DNA from 2 places in the Amycolatopsis sp. NPDC114478 genome. Region 2 is predicted to be linked to the other one. Evidence: predicted binding sites of a transcription regulator. Region 2 holds the regulator's gene; the other holds the start of a gene.

Region 1 (9,883 bases), on a different contig from region 2:
GAGCTGGTCGCGCGCCACGTCCTCCTCGACGCCCTCGGCGACCACCGTCAGGCCGAGCGAGTGCCCCAGCTCGACGATCGAGCGGACCACCGCGAGGTCGCCGAGGTCGGTGCCCATGCCGAGGACGAAGCTCTTGTCGATCTTGACCTGGTCGACCGGCAGCTGCCGCAGGTAGGCCAGCGACGAGTAGCCCGTGCCGAAGTCGTCGACCGCGAGGGTGATGCCCAGCGAGTGCAGCTCGCGCAGGATCGGCAGCGCCTTCTGCGGGTCGGACATCACGCCGGACTCGGTCAGCTCGAACGTCAGCAGCTCCGGCGGGATGCCGTAGTGCTCCAGCTCGCGGGCCACCTTGTTCGGGAAGTCCTCGTCGGCCAGGTTGCGCACCGACAGGTTGACCGCGACCGAGATCCGCAGGCCCTCGTCGAGCCACTTGCGGCAGCGCTTGAGCGCCTCGCCGAGCACGAAACCCGTCAGGACGCCGATCAGACCGGCCGCCTCGATGGCCGGGACGAACTCGTCCGGCCCGAGCCGGCCGAACTCCGGGTGCACCCAGCGGACCAGCGCCTCGACGCCCTGCACCTGCCGGTTCGGCAGGGTGATCTTCGGCTGGTAGTGCACGCTGACCTGGCCGTCCTCGAGGGACTGCCGGAACTGCGTGACCATCTGGAAGCGGCGCAGGAAGATCTGGCCCATGCTCGGCACGTAGCCGCGGACCTCTTCGCCGCCCTTCGTGGCGCGGACGGCGACGTCGGCGCGCTGCAGCAGGCCTTCGATGTCGACGACGTCGCCGGACTCCTCGGGCGTCGTCGTCGCGTAGCCGATCATCGCGTTCGCCTCGACCGACAGCCGGTCCACCGGGTACGGCGCGGAGAGCTCTTCGCGCAGCCGTTCCGCCGCCGCGTGCGCGTCCTCCGGCGGGCAGCCGACGAGCAGCGCCGCGAAGGACGCGCCTTCGAGGCGGGCGAGCGGGACGTCGGGGCCGAGCGCGTCGCGGATGCGGCGGCCGGCGGCGATCACCATCCGGTCGGCCCACGCGTAGCCGAGCGCGTCGGACACTGTCGAGAAGACGTCGAGGTCGATCCGCAGCACGACGGCGTTCGCGAAGTCCCGCAACGGTTCCTTCGCCACCTGCCGGAAGCCCGGCCGGTTGAGGTGCCCGGTGAGCGGGTCGTGGTAGGCGTCGTGGCGGAGCGTGGCGAGCAGGCGCCGGTTGTCCAGCGACGTCGCCAGGTGGCTGGCCATCGTGCCGAGCAGCTGGACGTCGTACTTGCCGAACCCGCGCCAGCGGGACAGCCGGTCGTGCGCCTCGACGACGCCGAGCAGCTGGTTCGCGCTGCGCAGCGGGACGACGAGCGCCTCCTGCGCGCCGCGGTCGAGCAGCGCCGCGCGGACGTCGGGGTTGGCTTCGGTGATCCGGAAGTGCCGGACGTGCGCGCCGGGCAGGCGCAGCAGCGGGTCGTCGGCGGCCGGGTCGGCGGGCGGCAGGTCGTCGCCGGCGACGACGACGCGCATGGCGTCCTTCGGTTCGAGCCGCAGTCTCAGCACGACGCGGCCGGCGGCGAGCTGGTCCTTGATGCGCTCGGCGATCGTGGCCCACTCGCGGACGTCGACGCCGCCGACGAGCTCGTCCGCGCGGCTGGCCGGCCGCGCCGCGGCCTGCTGGCCCGAGCGGGCGACCATCAGGCTGACGTCGGAAAGCGCCTCCATGTCCCGCTGCTCGCGCAGCAGGTCGGAGTAGGCCCAGTACAACGCGGTCAGGCCGAGGAACACGGCGAGCACCAGCGGCCACGCCTTGGGCGTGTTCGAAATGACGAGGTAGCCGGACAGGCCGACCGAGGCGTTGACGAAGCCGACGACCAGGATCCGCGCGGTGAGCCGGACGGCGGTGCTGACCCGCATGCGGCGCCGCAGGACGCGGACCGCGGCGAGCGCGAGCAGCGTGCTGACCAGCGGCGCGGTCAGAGTGCCCGCCAGCGCGGCGACCCACGGGATCTTGTCGCCGGCCCCGGCGCCGACGGCGACCTTCACCAGCCCGGCGACCCCGAAGGCACCGGTGATCTCGAGCAGGAACGCGCCCGCGTTGTAGAGGACGCGCCCGGCGACCTTGCGCGCGAGCAGCGTGCCGATGCCGGCGACCAGGTGCGCGGCCAGCACGACTTCGAACGGCGCGACGAAGAACCCGATGACGAGCGGGATCTCGGTGAAGGAGATCGTCCACGAGATACCGCTGCGGACGTCGACGTTGATGCCGAGCTGTTCGGCGAGCAGGAACGCGACCGCGAGCACGGGCCCGATCCACAAGAGCCGGCTGTCCCAGTGGAACGGCAGCCACGAGCCGACGGCGAACGCGGCGACGAGCCCGATGCTCAGGACGGCGAAGGTGTACGCGCGGAACCGGCGTTCGTCCGTGCGGGCTTCGACGGAGACGGGCGGTGTCCCGGAAGCGGTTCCCGGCCCGGGCTGCGCCTGCGCTACGGCGTCGCCGTGGGCGTTGGTGTCCGGCATCCGACCTTCCCTCCCGGCTTGTCCACCGGTACTGATCCGTGACTTCGGGTGTGGACAAGGGCCATACCGTACCCCGTAGGGCGTACCCGTGTCCCTTTCGAGACAGTAGGAGATCACCCCAGGGTTAACAATGCCTCGATGGCGCTGACCTGCGTGGACCAAGGGGTGAAACATCGGGTGGCGCATAGGGGGTCGGTCGTCTGCACACGGCATCCCGGGTAGCGCTTCAATGAGTCCATGCACAGCGACGTGATCGCCACCGAACACGCGGCCCGGCTCGCGGCGGTGGACTCCCTGCTCCCCGGTTCTTCCCCCTTCGAAGCAGCCGAAAGCGCGGTGGTGCTGGAGGTCGCGACGGGCGACTCCGCCGCCTCCGCCCTCGCCTCGCGCATCCAGGTCCACCAGGACGCGCCGAACGCGCCGTGGCGGGCGCTCACCGAGCACCGGCTCGACCTCCAATTGGCCGGTCCGCAGCCGGCTGAGGCCCTCGACGCACTCCTCACCCGATGGGATGAACATCTGCGCGCGGTCGCCGAGCGCGGCGACACCGAGACCGCGGCGATCGTGCCGCGGGCGAGCCGCGACGCCGCCGGCACGCGCGAAATGCTGCACCACGGGTTCGCGCCGCTGCGGGTGATCGCGGTCCGCCCGGCGGACCGGACGATCCCGGCCGGCCCGCGCGGCACGCCCGGCGTCAAGATCCGCCGCGCCGAGCCCGGCGACCTCGAAACCGTCGTCGCGTTGGGCCTGGAGCTGCACACCTTCGACGCGCAGTACGGCACGGTCAACTTCCGCAAGGGCGTCGAGGACATCATGGCCAAGGACCTCGCCGAGCAGCTGAACCGGCCGGAGCCCCCGCTGTGGATCGCCGAGCTGTACGGCCGTCCGCTCGGCATGGTGAACGTCCAGCACCCGGGCGAAACCGGCTGGATCAGCGACCGCGTCAACGCGCCGCGGGTCGGCTACCTCTCTTCACTGGCCGTCGCGGAGACCGCGCGGTCGTCCGGTGTCGGCACCGCGCTGGCCGCGCACGCCCACCACGTCCTGGACGAGGCCGGTGCCGACGTCGTCCTCCTGCACCACGCGGCGGCGAACCCGCTGTCGACGCCGTTCTGGTACGCGCAGGGTTACCGCCCGTTGTGGACGTACTGGCAGCGCCGGCCGGCCGTTCGCTGAACGACTGGTGGCTTACCCCGGGTGGCCGGTCCTTATAGGCTGGTCCCGCGAGCAGCGAGGGGAGCCGGAAGTGACCGACCAGCGCGATTCGGCGCCGAGAGCACCCGAAGGCGTCGACACCGAGAAGCCGTCCGCGGCCCGGATCTACGACTGGTACCTGGGCGGTACGCAGAACTGGGCCGTGGACCGCGAGTTCGGCAGGCGCATGGAGCAGCAGTGGCCGCTCGTGCGCCCCGGCTCGAAGCAGAACCGCGAGTTCATGAACCGCGCGGTCCGGGCGGCGCTGCGGGCCGGCATCCGCCAGTTCATCGACCTCGGCTCCGGCGTCCCGACCGCGGGCAACGTCCACGAGGTCGTCGAGGCGGAGCTGCCCGAGGACCACGACGCGAAGGTGGTGTACGTCGACTACGAGCCGGTCGCGGTCGCCCACGCGACGCTGATCCTCGAAGAGGAGGTGGCGACGGACTGGGCGGGCATCGTCCAGGCCGACATGCGCGACGCGAAGGCCGTGCTGCGCGCGGAAGAGACGAAGCGGCTCATCGACTTCTCGCAGCCGGTCTGCCTGATGATGATGGCGGTCCTGCACTTCGTCGGGCCCGACGACGACCCCGTGGGCATCCTGAAGGCGTACCGGGACAAGCTCGCGCCGGGCAGCTGGCTGGCGATCTCGCAGATGAGCGAGGGCGACGGCACGGGCAAGGCGCTGGAGGGGCTGCGCTGGTTCGTCGAGCAGTACCGCAAGACGAGCAACCCGGTGTGGTTGCGCGACCGCGACGAGATCGAGCCCCTCTTCGGCGACTGGGAGCTGATGGAACCGGGCATCGTGCACCTGCCGGACTGGCGGCCGGACCGGAAGCTGAACGCCTTGGAGGCCGAGGCGCGGCCGTTCGCTTGGTGCGGCATCGGGGTCAAGCCGGGCGGATGAGCGAAGGAGCGCCGATCGCCCCAGCCGGGGTGGACACCGACAAGCCGTCCGCGGCGCGCGTCTACGACTGGTACCTCGGCGGCGACCAGCACTGGGCGGTCGACCGCGAGTTCGGCCGGCGCGTGGAGAAGGTGTGGCCGCTGATCCGGCCGATCTCGCGGCAGAACCGCGCGTTCATGAACCGGGTGGTCTCGGCGGCGGTGGACGCGGGCGTCCGCCAGTTCGTCGACCTCGGCTCCGGCGTGCCGACCGCGGGCAACGTGCACGAGATCGTCCGCGACCGGCTGCCCGCCGGCGAGCGCGCGTCGGTCGTCTACGTCGACTACGAGCCGGTGGCAGCCGCGCACTCGCGGCTGATCCTGGAACGCGAAGGCGCGACGGACTGGGCCGGCCTGGTCGAGCGGGACATCCGACAGCCGGCGGCGATCTTCGCCGACCCGGTGACGGCGTCGCTCATCGACTGGTCGCGCCCGGCGTGCCTGCTGATGATCACGGTGATGCACTTCATCGGGCCGTCCGACGACCCCGAGGGGCTGATGGCGGCCTACCGCGAGAAGCTCGCGCCGGGCAGCTGGCTGGCGTTGACGCACGGCACGTGCCGCGACGACGCGTCGCCGGAGCGCGCCGCGGAAGTGAAGCGGTTCATCGACGCCTACCGCGACACGTCGAACCCGGCGTGGCTGCGCTCGGCCGACGAGCTGCTCCCGTGGTTCGGCGGCTGGCCGCTGCTTCCGCCGGGGATGACATCGTTGCCGGACTGGCGCCCGGAGGAGCCGCCGACGCCGATCGACGCGGAGACGCGGCCCTTCGCCTGGTGCGCCGTCGCTCGCCGCCCGTTGCTCTGACCTGCGGTTTCCCTGATCGCTGTGGGCGAACGCACCATCGGAAACAAACACACCCATCGGAGAGTTGAGCTAGGCAGACTCAACTACACGAGGAGTGCACATGTCCGACACCCGCCTCCTGCCCGTGCTCCCGCTCGATGACGACGTCGTGCTGCCGGGCATGGTCGTCCCGCTCGACCTGACCGACACCGAGACCCGGGCAGCGGTGGAGTCCGCCCAGGCCAACACCCCCAGCCAGGCGTCGTTCCCGGGTATCCGGTCGACCGGCGCCACTAAGGCCGAGGTCCTGATCGTGCCCCGCGTCCACGGTGAGTACGCCGAGTACGGCACCGTCGCGACCGTCGAGCGCATCGGCCGCGTGCCCGGTGGCAAGGCCGCCGTCCTGCTGCGCGGCACGTCCCGCGCGCTCGTCGGCCGGATCGCCGACGGCCCCGGTGCCGCCCGCTGGGTGCACGCCGAAGACGCCCCCGAGACCACGAACGACCAGACCGCCAAGCTCGCGGCCGAGTACAAGGCCGTCGTCATCTCGATCCTCCAGCAGCGCGGCGGCTGGCAGCTGATCGACGCCGTCCAGCAGGTCGAGGACGCTTCCGCGATCGCCGACCTGTCCGGCAACGCGCCGTACCTGTCCACCGACCAGAAGCTCGAGCTGCTCGGCGCCCTGGACGTCACCGTCCGCCTGGAGAAGGCGCTCGAGTGGAGCAAGGAGCACCTGGCCGAGCTCGAGGTGACCGACACGATCCGCAAGGACGTCGCCGAAGGCATGGAGAAGCAGCAGAAGGAGTTCCTGCTGCGCCGCCAGCTCGAGGCGATCCGCAAGGAGCTCGGCGAGCTCGACGGCACCGCGCAGGACGACGACTACCGCGCCCGCGTCGAAGGGGCCGAGCTGCCCGACGCCGTCAAGAAGGCCGCGCTGGCCGAGGTGGACAAGCTGGACCGCACGTCCGAGCAGTCCCCCGAGGGCGGTTGGATCCGCACGTGGCTGGACACGGTCCTGGAGCTGCCCTGGAACGAGCGCACCGAGGACATCTACGACATCGCGGCCGCGCGGGCCGTCTTGGACGCCGACCACGCCGGTCTCGACGACGTCAAGGAACGCATCATCGAGTACTTGGCCGTCCGGAAGCGCCGCGCGGAATCGGGTCTCGGCCCGGTCGGTGGCCGGCGTTCCGGTGCCGTGCTCGCCCTCGCGGGCCCTCCCGGGGTCGGCAAGACGTCGCTGGGTGAGTCCGTCGCGAAGGCCATGGGCCGCAAGTTCGTCCGGGTCGCGCTGGGCGGCATCCGCGACGAGGCGGAGATCCGCGGTCACCGCCGCACCTACGTCGGCGCGCTGCCCGGCCGGATCGTCCGCGCAATCAAGGAAGCCGGTTCGATGAACCCGGTCGTGCTGCTCGACGAGATCGACAAGGTCGGCGCCGACTACCGCGGCGACCCGACGGCGGCGCTGCTCGAAGTGCTGGACCCGGAGCAGAACCACACGTTCCGCGACCACTACCTCGAGGTCGAGCTGGACCTGTCCGACGTCGTGTTCCTGGCGACGGCCAACGCGCTGGAGACCATCCCCGGCCCGCTGCTGGACCGCATGGAGCTCGTCACGCTGGACGGCTACACCGAGCACGAGAAGGTCACCATCGCCCGCGACCACCTGCTCCCCCGCGAGCTGGAGCGCGCCGGGCTGGGCACTTCGGACGTGGTGTTGACGGATGCGGCGTTCAGCCGGATCGCCGCCGAGTACACCCGCGAGGCGGGCGTGCGCGACGCGAACCGGACGATCGCCAAGGTGCTGCGCAAGATCGCGACCAAGGTGGCGCTGGACCAGGTGTCCTTGCCGCTCACGGTGGACGCTGCGGACCTTTCCGACTACCTGGGCCGCCCGCGGCACATCCCGGAGTCGTCGCTGCCGGCGTCGACGCAGCGCACGGCGACCCCGGGCGTGGCGACCGGCCTGGCGGTGACCGGCGCGGGTGGTGACGTCCTCTACATCGAGGCGTCGCTGGCCGACGAGGAGTCCGGCGCGTCCGGGCTGCAGCTCACCGGCCAGCTCGGCGACGTGATGAAGGAGTCGGTGCAGATCGCGCTGTCCTACCTGCGCTCGCACGGCGCGGAGCTGGAGCTGCCGGTCGGCGACCTACGCAAGCGCGGCATCCACGTCCACGTGCCGGCGGGCGCGGTCCCGAAGGACGGGCCGTCGGCGGGCGTGACGATGACGACGGCGCTGGCGTCGCTACTCTCGGGCCGCGTGGTCCGCGCGGACGTCGCGATGACGGGCGAGGTGTCCCTGACCGGACGCGTCCTCCCGATCGGCGGCGTGAAGCAGAAGCTGCTGGCGGCGCACCGCGCGGGGATGAAGACGGTGATCATCCCGCAGCGCAACGAGCCGGACCTCGACGACGTCCCGGCCGAGGTGCTGTCCCAGCTGGACGTCCACGCGGTGGCGAACGTCCGCGAGGTCCTCGACCTCGCCCTGACGCCGGCTTCGACGCCGGTTTCCCAGGCGGCGTAACCCCGAACGCCGCCACCTGAGAACGGCCGGTTTCCCCCACCCCAGGGAAACCGGCCGTTTCTCGCGTCTAGACCCGCCGCGCGGCGATCAGGTACCCGGTGCCGAGCAGGCCGGCCAGCCCGCGGGCGGTCTTCGTGTCCCGCCGGACGAGCCGGTCGAGCGGCGGCACCAGCGCCGTGACGTCGTAGTAGAGCGTGTCCTCCGGCTGCAGCCCGGCGCGCCACAGCTCGTGGCGCAGCCGCCGCGGCGCGTACGCCTGGATCCCGGTGTGGCGCGCGCCGTGGTGCCGCGGGAAGCGCAGGGCCTCTTCGATCCCGCCGAGCACGCGGCGCGCCGGCCAGTACAGGCCCCACTCGACCAGCCGGTACGGGCTGTGCGGGTTGAGCATCGTGACGACGGCGAGGCCGCCGGGGCGGACCACGCGGGCGATTTCGCGCAGCGCCAGCGTGACATCGACGTATTCGAGCACGCCCATCGCGAGCGCGACGTCGAATCCGCCGTCGGCGAACGGCATTTCTTCGATATCACCGACGGAAAAACTCGCTTCTTCCCCGGTGTTCCGCCGCGCGGCGTCGACCATCGCGGCGGACCGGTCGCAACCGGTCACGGAAAATTCCCGCGGCCGGCTTTCCAGAAGATGACGGACCATCATCCCCGGCCCGCAGCCGACGTCGAGGAGCGTGCCGCCCGGGTGGTCGGCGAGCACCTGGTCGACGGCGTGGATCCGGGATCGGTGGAACCGGGCGGTAGGGCCCCGGCCGGCGTACGCCTCGGCGTAGTCGGCCACGAGCTCGGCATCGGCGTACTGGGCCCGCACGAGCTGGTCGCGCGTCGGGTGGTCGAGCGTCCCGGGAACCGGCATGCGTACCTCCACTGGTCTGGGTTCGGCACCTGCGGGGTCGGGCCGGCCGCGAAAGCCGTTACCGTTTTCCAGTGATTTCCGGAAATGGGTTCCAAAGGACGAATGAATCTTCCATCGCACCGGCGAGGAATTGCCGCCGAATCGCGGGTTGAGTAAAGGCGAGGTCATGGCTTGCAAAAACGGCCCCGCGACCTGATGGTCGCGAGGCCGTTTCGGCTGGGTGGCGGGTGAGGGATTCGAACCCCCGTAGGCGTAAGCCAACTGGTTTACAGCCAGTCCCCTTTGGCCACTCGGGTAACCCGCCATGGCCGGTCGCACCGGCCGGGGAGAAGCTTACCGAACGGGTTCGAGCGGGGGTCAACCGGGATGCCCGTCCCCCGGTGGGGGCTAGGCTGGGTGGCCCCTGACAAGCGAGTACGAGGTGTGAGGACACGTGGCGGATCCCTCTTTCGACGTCGTGAGCAAGGTCGACCGCCAGGAGGTGGACAACGCGCTCAACCAGGCAAGCAAGGAGCTCGGCACGCGCTTCGACTTCCGCGGCACGGGCACGACGATCAACTGGTCCGGCGAGGAGGCGATCGCGATCGAGTCCGAGACGGAGGAGCGCGCGCTGGCCGCGGTCGAGGTGTTCAAGGAGAAGCTGATCAAGCGCAGCATCTCGTTGAAGGCGTTCGAAGCGGACGAGCCGGCGCTGTCGGGCAAGATCTACAAGATCTCGGGCAAGATCCTGCAGGGCATCGCATCGGACAAGGCGAAGCAGATCGCGAAGTTCATCCGCGACGAGGGCCCGAAGGGTGTGCAGGCCCAGATCCAGGGCGACCAGCTGCGGGTGTCGGGCAAGAAGAAGGACCAGCTGCAGGACGTGATCGCATTGCTGAAGGGCAAGGACTTCGAGATCGCGCTGCAGTTCACCAACTACCGGTGACGCCGCCGCGGGCACCCGGTCGTCCCGGGTGCCCGCTCAGGACGGGGTGATCGTCCAGCTGGCCTCATACCCCTCGACCAGCAGATAAGCCGGCCCCACGACGTCCACCGTCTTCGAAAGATCGCCGATCTCGTTCACCAGC
Region 2 (9,883 bases):
CAAGTCCAGCTTGACGAGGTGTGCGAAAGCCGGATAGAACTTGCCAGAGCCCCGCTCAAGGTGGGGATGAACGTGCAGGTCACGAACATAGCAGGCTTACACAGGAGGAAAGCACCATGGCGCGAGCGGTCGGCATCGACCTCGGCACGACCAACTCGGTCGTCGCCGTCCTTGAGGGCGGCGAGCCGACGGTCATCGCCAACTCGGAAGGCTCCCGGACCACCCCTTCGATCGTCGCCTTCGCCAAGAACGGCGAAGTGCTGACCGGTCAGCCGGCGAAGAACCAGGCCGTGACGAACGTCGACCGGACGATCCGGTCCGTGAAGCGGCACATCGGCACCGACTGGAAGACCGAGATCGACGGCAAGAACTACACGTCGCAGGAGATCAGCGCCCGGGTGCTGATGAAGCTCAAGCGTGACGCCGAGGCGTACCTGGGCGAGACCATCACCGACGCGGTGATCACCGTCCCGGCGTACTTCGAGGACGCGCAGCGGCAGGCCACCAAGGAGGCCGGGCAGATCGCCGGCCTGAACGTGCTCCGCATCGTCAACGAGCCGACCGCCGCCGCGCTGGCGTACGGCCTGGACAAGGGCGAGAAGGAGCAGACCATCCTGGTCTTCGACCTCGGTGGTGGCACGTTCGACGTCTCGCTGCTGGAGATCGGCGAGGGCGTCGTCGAGGTCCGCGCGACCTCCGGTGACAACCACCTCGGTGGTGACGACTGGGACGAGCGCATCGTCAAGTGGCTGGTCGACAAGTTCAAGGCTGCGAACGGCATCGACCTGACCAAGGACAAGATGGCGCTGCAGCGCATCCGCGAGGCGGCGGAGAAGGCGAAGATCGAGCTGTCCAGCTCGAACTCGGCCGGCATCAACCTGCCGTACATCACCGTGGACGCGGACAAGAACCCGCTGTTCCTCGACGAGCAGCTCTCGCGCGCCGAGTTCCAGAAGATCACCTCGGACCTGCTGGACCGCACCAAGGCGCCGTTCAACAACGTCATCCGTGACGCGGGCATCTCCGTCGGCGACATCGACCACGTCGTGCTCGTCGGTGGTTCCACCCGCATGCCGGCCGTCGCCGAGCTGGTCAAGGAGCTGACCGGCGGCCGCGAGCCGAACAAGGGCGTGAACCCGGACGAGGTCGTCGCGGTCGGCGCGGCGCTGCAGGCCGGTGTCCTGAAGGGCGAGGTCAAGGACGTCCTGCTGCTGGACGTGACCCCGCTGTCGCTGGGCATCGAGACCAAGGGTGGCGTCTTCACCAAGCTCATCGAGCGCAACACCACGATCCCGACCAAGCGTTCGGAGATCTTCTCCACCGCGGACGACAACCAGCCGTCGGTGCAGATCCAGGTGTTCCAGGGTGAGCGCGAGATCGCCGCGCACAACAAGAAGCTCGGCATGTTCGAGCTGACCGGTCTCCCGCCCGCCCCGCGTGGCGTGCCGCAGATCGAGGTCACCTTCGACATCGACGCCAACGGCATCGTGCACGTGACCGCGAAGGACCTGGGCACGAACAAGGAGCAGTCGATGACGATCACCGGTGGCTCCGCGCTGCCGAAGGACGACATCGAGCGCATGGTCAAGGACGCCGAGGCGCACGCCGAGGAGGACAAGACCCGGCGCGAAGAGGCCGAGACCCGCAACCAGGCCGAGACGCTGGTCTACCAGACCGAGAAGTTCCTCAAGGACAACGACGACAAGCTGCCCGAGGACCTCAAGGGCAAGGTCAAGTCCGCGATCGACGAGTCGAACGAGGCGCTCAAGGGCACCGACTCGGCGAAGATCCGCGAGTCGATCGAGAAGCTGAACACCGCTTCGCAGGAACTGGGCACCGCCCTGTACGCCAACGCGAACGCCGACGCGGCGGCCGGTGCGGCCGGTGCCTCGGGCGCGGCCGGTGACGCCGGTGCGGCCGGCGGCCAGGCCAAGGCCGACGACGTGGTGGACGCCGAGATCGTCGAAGAGGACGAGAAGAAGTGACCCACAGCTACGACGAATCCGAGAACCAGGGCCGAGGCCCCGAGGAGCCGGTGGTCGTGCGGGATCGGCGGCGGGTGGACCCCCAGACCGGGCAGGTCCGCCCGCCCGGTCCGGCCCACGCGGCACCGGAGCCGGAGGACGCGCCCGTGGAGCACGCGGGCCCGTCGCTCGGCGAGTCCATTGTGGACGACTCGGTGTCGGTCGTCTCCGACGTCGAGAAGGAGCTGGCCGAGCGCACCGCCGACCTCCAGCGCCTGCAGGCGGAGTACGCCAACTACCGCAAGCGGGTCGAGCGCGACCGCGAGGCGGTCGTCCTCGGCGCGAAGGCGACCGTCGTGAACGACCTGCTGCCGCTGCTCGACGACCTCGAGCGGGCCGAGCAGCACGGTGACCTCACCGGCGCGTTCAAGGCGGTCGGCGACAAGCTGATCAGCGGCCTGCAGCGCGCGGGGCTCGAGTCGTTCGGCACCGAGGGCGAGACCTTCGACCCGAGCGTGCACGAGGCCGTGCAGCACAACACCTCGCCGGACGTGGCGGGCCCGACGGTCACCGTGGTCATGCGCCGCGGCTACCGCTTCGGGGACCGCGTTCTGCGGGCGGCGCTGGTCGGCGTGACCGACCACGAGCCCGGCGCGGCCCCGGTGGACCCGTCCGTCGGTGGCGAGCTGCCACTCGACGGCGGACTCGATGACCAGCAGCAGTAAGAAAAACCCAGTGGGAGGAGGAGACGCCCGATGAGCGCACGGGAATGGATCGGTAAGGACTTCTACCGTGAACTGGGCGTCTCCTCCGACGCCACGGCGGACGAGATCAAGAAGGCCTACCGCAAGCTGGCCAAGGAGAACCACCCGGACGCGAACGCCGGCAACGCGCAGGCGGAGCAGAAGTTCAAGGCGGTCTCCGAGGCCTACGGCGTGCTCTCCGACGCGAGCAAGCGCAAGGAGTACGACGAGGCGCGGCGCCTGTTCGGCGGCGGGGGCGGGTTCAACTTCCCCGGCGGTGGCGGCGGAGCCGGCGGCTTCGACATGGGCGACATCTTCGGCCAGGCCGGAGGCAACCAGCAGGCCGGCTTCGGCGGGCTCGGCGACATCCTCGGCGGGCTGTTCGGCCGCGGCCGGACGACGGCGGGTGCGACGGCCAACCGGCCGCAGCGCGGCGCCGACGTCGAGACGGACGTGCGGATCGACTTCGTCGAGGCGGTCAAGGGCGCGACCCTGCCGCTGCGGCTGTCGAGCCCGGCGACCTGTTCGACGTGCGGCGGCAACGGCGCGAAGCCGGGGACGTCGCCGCGGACCTGCCCGACCTGTTCCGGGTCGGGGCTGGTCAGCCGCAGCCAGGGGGCGTTCGCCTTCTCCGAGCCGTGCCGCGACTGCCGTGGCCGCGGGACGATCATCGACGACCCGTGCCCGGAGTGCGGTGGCGAGGGCGTCAGCACGCGGACTCGCACGCTGACCGTCCGGATCCCGCCGGGCGTCGAAGACGACCAGCGGATCCGGCTGGCGGGCCAGGGTGAGCCGGGCCGGGGTGGCGCGCAGGCGGGCGACCTGTACGTCCGGGTGCACGTGGCCCCGCACGCGCTGTTCGGCCGCAAGCCGAAGTCGCTCGACCTGACGCTGACCGTGCCGGTGGACTTCACCGAGCTGACGCTCGGCACGACGGTCACGGTGCCGACGTTGGACGCCAAGGTCTCGCTCAAGGTGCCGCCGGGCACGGCCAGCGGGCGGGTGTTGCGCGTGCGCGGCAAGGGCATCGCCAAGCGCGACGGTTCGCAAGGTGACCTGCTCGTCACCCTCCAGGCGGCGATTCCCGCCAAACTGGACGACAAGGCGCGCGAGGCTCTGCAGGCGTACGCCGAGGCGATGGCCGGGCACGACCCCCGGCCCGAGATCACTGAGCTGCTCGAAGGCAGGTGAGTGCGGTGTTCGGCGGGATTCCGCAGGAGGGCGACGAAGAGACCCCGGTGTTCGTCATCTCGGTGGCGGCCCAGCTCGCCGGGATGCACGCGCAGACGTTGCGCACTTACGACCGGCAGGGCCTGGTGTCGCCGGGCCGCACCGCCGGCGGCGGGCGGCGCTACTCGATGCGGGACATCGCGTTGCTGCGCGAGGTGCAACGTCTGTCGCAAGAGGACGGTGTGAACCTGGCCGGCATCAAGCGCATCATCGAGCTGGAGAACCAGGTCGACGCGCTGAGGGCCCGGCTTTCGGAGATCACCGAAGAGTTGGCGGCGGCGTACGCGGCGGCGGAACAGGCCGCGGCGGCGGCGCACGCGTCCTACCGGCGGGACCTGGTCCCGCTCAACCAGCAGACGGCGATGGTGGTCTGGCGGCCGAAGCGCCGCTGACCGCTGAAGCGAAGAGGGCCTCCCCGGGCAACCGGGGAGGCCCTCTTGCGTTAGAGCTCCAATCGAGGCCAGGCAGCCAAATCCGCCAGCATCCGGCGGTCGTGCGTCGCCACCACCACCGCGGCCGGCGTCTTCAGCAACGCCTCCGTCAGCTCGTCGACCAGCGTGGCCGACAGGTGGTTGGTCGGCTCGTCGAACACCAGCAAGTCCGGGCGTCCCGCCAGGCGCAACGCCAGGTCGAGCCGGCGCTGCTGTCCCTGGGACATCCGGCCCACCGGGGTCCGCAACGCCTCCGCGTCGAGCAAGCCCATGGCCGAGAACGGAACCCCCTCGCGCTCGAACAGCCGGCGAGCCGTGAGGTCCTCCGGCCACGACGGGACTTCCTGGCCCACCAACGCTGTCCGCGCGTCGGGAGCCCGCCGGACCGTCCCGCTCGTCGGGGCCGGCTCGCCGGTCAGGACCGACAAGAGCGTCGACTTGCCCGTTCCGTTTCCGCCCGTGACGAGCAGCCGGTCGCCGCGGGCGATCGTCAACGTGACCGGCCCGCGGAGGCGGCCGGCCACCGCGACCTCGTGCACGTCGACCAGTGAACGGAGAGACCCGGTGCCGAAATCGGGCCAGCGCAACGACAACGGTGGCTCCGGCACCGTCACACGGTGCGCCTGCAGCGCCGCCCGCTCGCGGTTCAGCGCCTGGACCACGCCGGGCGCGTGCGACTGGCGTTTGTGCCGTCCGGTGCCCTTGTCCGGCCGCCAGCTCGTGCTGAGCCGGTCGCGAGCCTGCGTCACCGCGAGTGTCAGCTGCCGGTGGGTGTCCTGCTGCTCCTCGAACTCCTGGAGCCAGCGCCCGCGGTCGCGGCGGCGACCGTCCTGCCAGGCCTGGTACCCGCCCGCATACACGCGCGGGCGGCCGTCCTGGCTGGGGTCGAGGTCGAGGAACTCCGAGGCGACGTCGGCGAGCAGCGCGCGGTCGTGGCTGACCAGCGCGACGCCGCCGTCGTGCCCGCGCAGGCGGGCGGTGAGGAACGCGAGGCCGTCGGCGTCGAGGTGGTTGCCGGGCTCGTCGAGCAGCAGGAAGTCGTGCCGCGCGCCGAGCAGGCAGGCCAGGCGCACGCGGTAGCGCTGCCCGACCGAGAGCGTGCTCAGTTCGCGGCTTCGGTCGGTGCACGCGGCGAGGGCTTCGAGGGCGACGTCGACGCGGCGTTCGGCGTCCCACGCGTCGAGGCGCGTGGCCGCATCGAGCGCGACGGCGTAGCGGTCTTCCTCGAAGTCCGAAGCCGCCGCGGCGAGTGCTCGCAACGCGTCGTGGGATTCGCGCAGGGCTTCGGTGGTCAGCGTGCCGACGGTTTCGCCGGACCGGAACGGCAGCGCCTGCCGGGCGACGCCGACCGTGCCCGTCCGGTGGACGGTGCCGTGGTCGGGCGCCCGGAGCCCGGCGAGGACGTGCAGCAAGGTGGTCTTGCCGCGCCCGTTCTCACCGACGATGGCCAGCCGGGACCGGGCCGACACCGTGACGCTCACGTCGTGCAGGACCCGGCGGGAACCGAGGGTGACGCCGACGCCTTCCGCGCGCAGGTGGGCGTGTTCGGTCGCAAGGGGGTTCAAGGGATGCTCCGCAGCTCTGAAGGGAGCCGGGCAGCACAAGAGGGCCGCCCGGCGATGGCCGGAACGGCGGGCAGGGAAAAGTTTCGGTGCGCCGCCGCTAGCGGCGGTTGCGCAACCTCGCGAAGACGGCGAAGGAGAAGGTCATGATCGCGAAGCTAGTGCGGCGCGGGAAGGCGGCCAAGCGAATTTCGGGGCTTCAACCGCGACCGACCGCGAGCAGCCGGGCAGGGGGGCTGCTCGCGGTCCGCGCCGCGGGGACGTCACACCTTGAAGTTCAACAGCTGCTTGACCTCCGCCGTCCGCGACTCGATAACGCGCCGGGCCAGGTCGCGGGCCTGGGCGTTGACTCCGCCGGTCGCCGAGTTCTCCGTCTGGGCCAGCTCGACCGCTCCTTGCTGCTGGCCCGACAGCACGTCGAGGAACTTGCGCGGGAACTCGGCGGCCGGGGCTGTGCCGAGCGCTCCCACCACGTCCGGCGACGTCATCTTCATGCCTCCGTGGCCCGCGTGGGCCTGGGGGTTCATGTCCATCGACTCCGGCTGGGACCAGGCGCGGAGCCAGTTCCGCATGTCGGTGATCTCGGTCCGCTGGGTCGACTCGATCGCCGCCGCCAGCTCCTTCAACGCCGGTGGCAACGGGTGGTCCGCGGCCAGGCGGACGATGTCGATGCCCTGCTGGTTCTGCGGGATCAGCATCTGCAGGAACATCACGTCGGCCGCGTTGTACGCGGGTGGGGCCGCCGTCGCGCTGCAGCTCGTCAGCAGCAGCGCGACGACGGCGAGCCACACCCTCACTGGCGCTGCCAGAGCGCCGGGGTGTTCGGCGGCTCCCAGCCCGCGATCGCCGTGTGCGGCTGGATGCAGCGGTAGCTCACGCCGTTGTAGGTGACGACGTCACCGACCTTGTACGCCGTCCCGGCCGCCCACGTACCGCTCGACGGCGGGGTCGTCGGGGTGGTGGTCGGCGGGCGGGTCGTCGTCGGGGGCGGGGTCGTCGTGGTCGGCGGTGGCGGGGTTGTCGTGCCGCCGCCCCCGATCTGCAGGTCGACGCAGCTGTAGAACGCGTTGGCCGTGTCGGAGATGTTCCAGATCGCCAGCACTTTGACCCGGCCCGAATAGCCGGACAGATTCACCGTGTGCTGCACCGTCGCCGGTGGCTGCTGGCCGTTGCCGTTGAACGATGCCACGAGCGTGTTACCGACGTAGTACTCGTAGCTCTTGGTGGCGTGGCGGGCGGTGAACACCCAGTTGAACGTCACCGACGTGCCGACCGACTTGGCCGGCCAGGGCTTCGACTCGTCGGCCAGTTCGGCGAACTGCGCCAGCCCGGCGTTGCAGCTGCGCAGGCCCTTCGGCCCTTCGACGCTCTGGGGTTCGTAGACGATCTGGCCGCAGTCCGGGACCTTCCCGGCCGCGCAGTTGGCCTGCCGGCTGGGCGGGTCGGAGATGTAGCCGTGCGCGCTCGCGGTGGTGGCGGGGAGGACGACGACCAGCACCGGGGCGAGCAGGACACCGGCGGCGGCCGCGAAAAGCTTTCTGTTCCAGGTCATTTCGGCTCCTCGAAGGGGAACAGCTTTGTTCCAAGGGGAGGACGAACGAGCACATCCGGGGAAGATGTGGTCTAGACCATAAGTCGATTCGGGCACAACGGTCAACGAACTACGACCGTTCGGCGAAAAGGCTAGCCCGCTCGGCTCAGTGCGAAGGTCGCGCCGGTTGCTGCAGGTGTTCGCCGAAGAACGCCGTCACCCGGCGCCACGCGTCTTCGGACGCTTCGTGGTGGTAGGTGAACCCGACGACCTTGAGCAGCAGGTTCAGCGGGGCCGCGACCTCGACCTTGTTGGCGAACCCGTGGCTCGCGCCGTCGTACTCCTTGACGTCGTGCGGGATCTCACGCTCGGTGAGCGCCGTCTCGAGCTTCGCCGCCGCGCCGCGCAGCGAGAAGTCCTTCTTGCCGAAGCTCGCGACGATCGGGCACGCGTCGTCGAGGACCGACAGGTTCTTCGGCAGCTGCCCGTAGTACGGCGCCGACGCCTCGAAGCCGCGCGACGCCGCGACGAGCGCGAAGCCGCCGCCCATGCAGAACCCGGCGATGCCGATCCGGCCCGACGAGTCCGGGCGGGCGGCCAGGAGCGCGCGCGACGCCTCGATGTCGTCGAACGTCCGGCCCTGGTTCGCGAACATGTCCGAGAACACGCGACGCACGCAGCGGCGCATCCCGCCGCGCGAGTACAGGTCCGGGCTGAGCGCGAGGTAACCCTCGGCGGCGAAGCGGTCGGTGATGTTCTTCGTGTCCTGGCTCAGCCCGAACGCGTCGTGGATGAGCACCACGCCCGGGTGCGGTCCCTCGCCGGACGGCTCCGCCAGGTAGCCGCCGATCGTGCCGTCCGAAACCGGAATAGTCATCTCCATATCGGCGAAGATAGCGAGAATCGACGCCGCCCGCGCGCGTGGCTGAGAGCCGGCTCAGTCCAGCGTGAACGGGTCGAACCGGATGCGCTCGAGCTCGACGCCGGCGGCCAGCAGCTTCGCGATCGTCGACCGGATCATCGGGGGCGAGCCGGAGACGAGGACGTCGTGGTCCTGCCACTCGCCGCGCTGGGTCACCGCGTGGGCGAGCGTGCCGCGGTCGCCGCCCAGGACCGCGCCCTCTTCGGTCACCGGGGTCACCGTCAGCCACTTCGACACCGCGGTCAGCCGCCGGAGGTCGTCCAGCGCATAGAGGTCCTCCGGTCTTCGGCCGCCGAAGAACAGGTGCACCGGCGGGTTGCGCTTCCAGTGCGCGAGGTCGTCGAGGATCGAGACGAACGGGGTGACGCCGGTCCCGCCGGCGATCATCAACAGCCGTTTCCTCGTCGCGGTCGGGCGCACGTTCAGCGTGCCCATCGCCGGCCCGAGCCGCCACACGTCCCCCGGCTTGGTGTGGTTGACGATGGTGCCGCTGACCCAGCCGCCGGGCACCGCGCGCACGTGGAACGTCATCTGGCCGTCGCCGCGCGGTGCGCCCGCCGGGGAGAGGTAGCGCCACATCCGCGGCCGCTGCGGCACCTCCACGCTCACGTAGCTGCCGGCCCGGTAGGGCAACAGCCCCTCGGTCTGCACGCGCACCATCGCGACGTCGCGGGACAGCCGGCGGTGGTCGAGCACCCGCGCCGCCCACGACGCCGGCCCGGTCTCGGCCTGCGCGGCCTCGCGCATGGTCTTGGCGATGAGCCCGTACGCCGTCGTCCACGCGGCCTCCATCTCGTGCGTCCACTTCTGCTTGAGGAACCGTTTCAACGCGGCGAGCAGCGCGGTCCCGACGGCGTCGTAGTGGCGGGAGATGACGGCGAACTTGCGGTGGTCGCGGCCCAGCTGCCCGAGGAACGTGACCAGGTCGTCGGGCCGGTCGACCATCTGCACGACGTACACCAGCGCGCGCAGCAGCCTGCTGCGCTGGCTGGTCATGGTGACCGGGAACATGTCGCGGCAATCCGGGGCGATGACGAACAAAGCACCGTAGAAGTACTGCGCGAGTTCGTCCGCTTTCGGTTCGATCTCCGCAAAACTTTCACGAATAAGCCGGGCCAGTTCGCGGCCTTCCACGGCCGAAACGGGAACGGTCTGGGGCAGCGGGGAGACCCTCAGTGATTCAGCGCTCATCGGGAACGGTAATCTCCAGTCGTACAAAGGCTTTTTTCGTGCCGTGTGTGCGGCGTCGCCGTGCGGTGCCGCCCCCGAGGGTTCCCGACTGTAGGCGAATTCCCGTGCAGATGCGCGTGATTCCGCGCGGTCCCGCTCGAACGGAGCAATTCCGCCACACGCGGTCAACCCCGTCTGGCGCTGCGTAAAAACGATCACCCGGACGGTTTACGCGAAGTGCGTAACAATTCTCGTGCTTCGTTCGATTTGTGCACCGGACGAGTGCGTCCGGAATTGGCTGCTAGTCGATCGTGAAGGGGTCGTACTGGA

What was found. Region 2 encodes HspR, which represses chaperone genes until heat shock. Its sites were predicted from a motif close to ANNTTGAGTNNNNNNNACTCAANNT; they were not measured.
Region 1: lon (endopeptidase La) is a predicted target of HspR. The motif match lies at 5,513-5,537, and genes of this name have one in related genera.

The regions. Positions count from the first base shown of each region.
Region 1 is NZ_JBVKDO010000003.1:325,378-335,260, forward strand. Features, by position in the region: gene ACZ7OH_RS10465 (putative bifunctional diguanylate cyclase/phosphodiesterase) at 1-2,505, opposite strand, end outside; gene ACZ7OH_RS10470 (GNAT family N-acetyltransferase) at 2,743-3,681, shown strand; gene ACZ7OH_RS10475 (SAM-dependent methyltransferase) at 3,752-4,606, shown strand; gene ACZ7OH_RS10480 (SAM-dependent methyltransferase) at 4,603-5,451, shown strand; gene lon (endopeptidase La) at 5,552-7,954, shown strand; gene ACZ7OH_RS10490 (class I SAM-dependent methyltransferase) at 8,022-8,816, opposite strand; tRNA gene ACZ7OH_RS10495 (tRNA-Tyr) at 9,038-9,120, opposite strand; gene ACZ7OH_RS10500 (YajQ family cyclic di-GMP-binding protein) at 9,250-9,741, shown strand; gene ACZ7OH_RS10505 (hypothetical protein) at 9,778-9,883, opposite strand, start outside.
Region 2 is NZ_JBVKDO010000005.1:468,714-478,596, forward strand. Features, by position in the region: gene dnaK (molecular chaperone DnaK) at 117-1,985, shown strand; gene grpE (nucleotide exchange factor GrpE) at 1,982-2,689, shown strand; gene dnaJ (molecular chaperone DnaJ) at 2,720-3,898, shown strand; gene ACZ7OH_RS18230 (heat shock protein transcriptional repressor HspR) at 3,904-4,329, shown strand; gene ACZ7OH_RS18235 (ATP-binding cassette domain-containing protein) at 4,380-5,933, opposite strand; gene ACZ7OH_RS18240 (DUF305 domain-containing protein) at 6,194-6,727, opposite strand; gene ACZ7OH_RS18245 (lytic polysaccharide monooxygenase) at 6,724-7,482, opposite strand; gene ACZ7OH_RS18250 (dienelactone hydrolase family protein) at 7,628-8,344, opposite strand; gene ACZ7OH_RS18255 (globin domain-containing protein) at 8,399-9,502, opposite strand; gene ACZ7OH_RS18260 (globin domain-containing protein) at 9,855-9,883, opposite strand, start outside.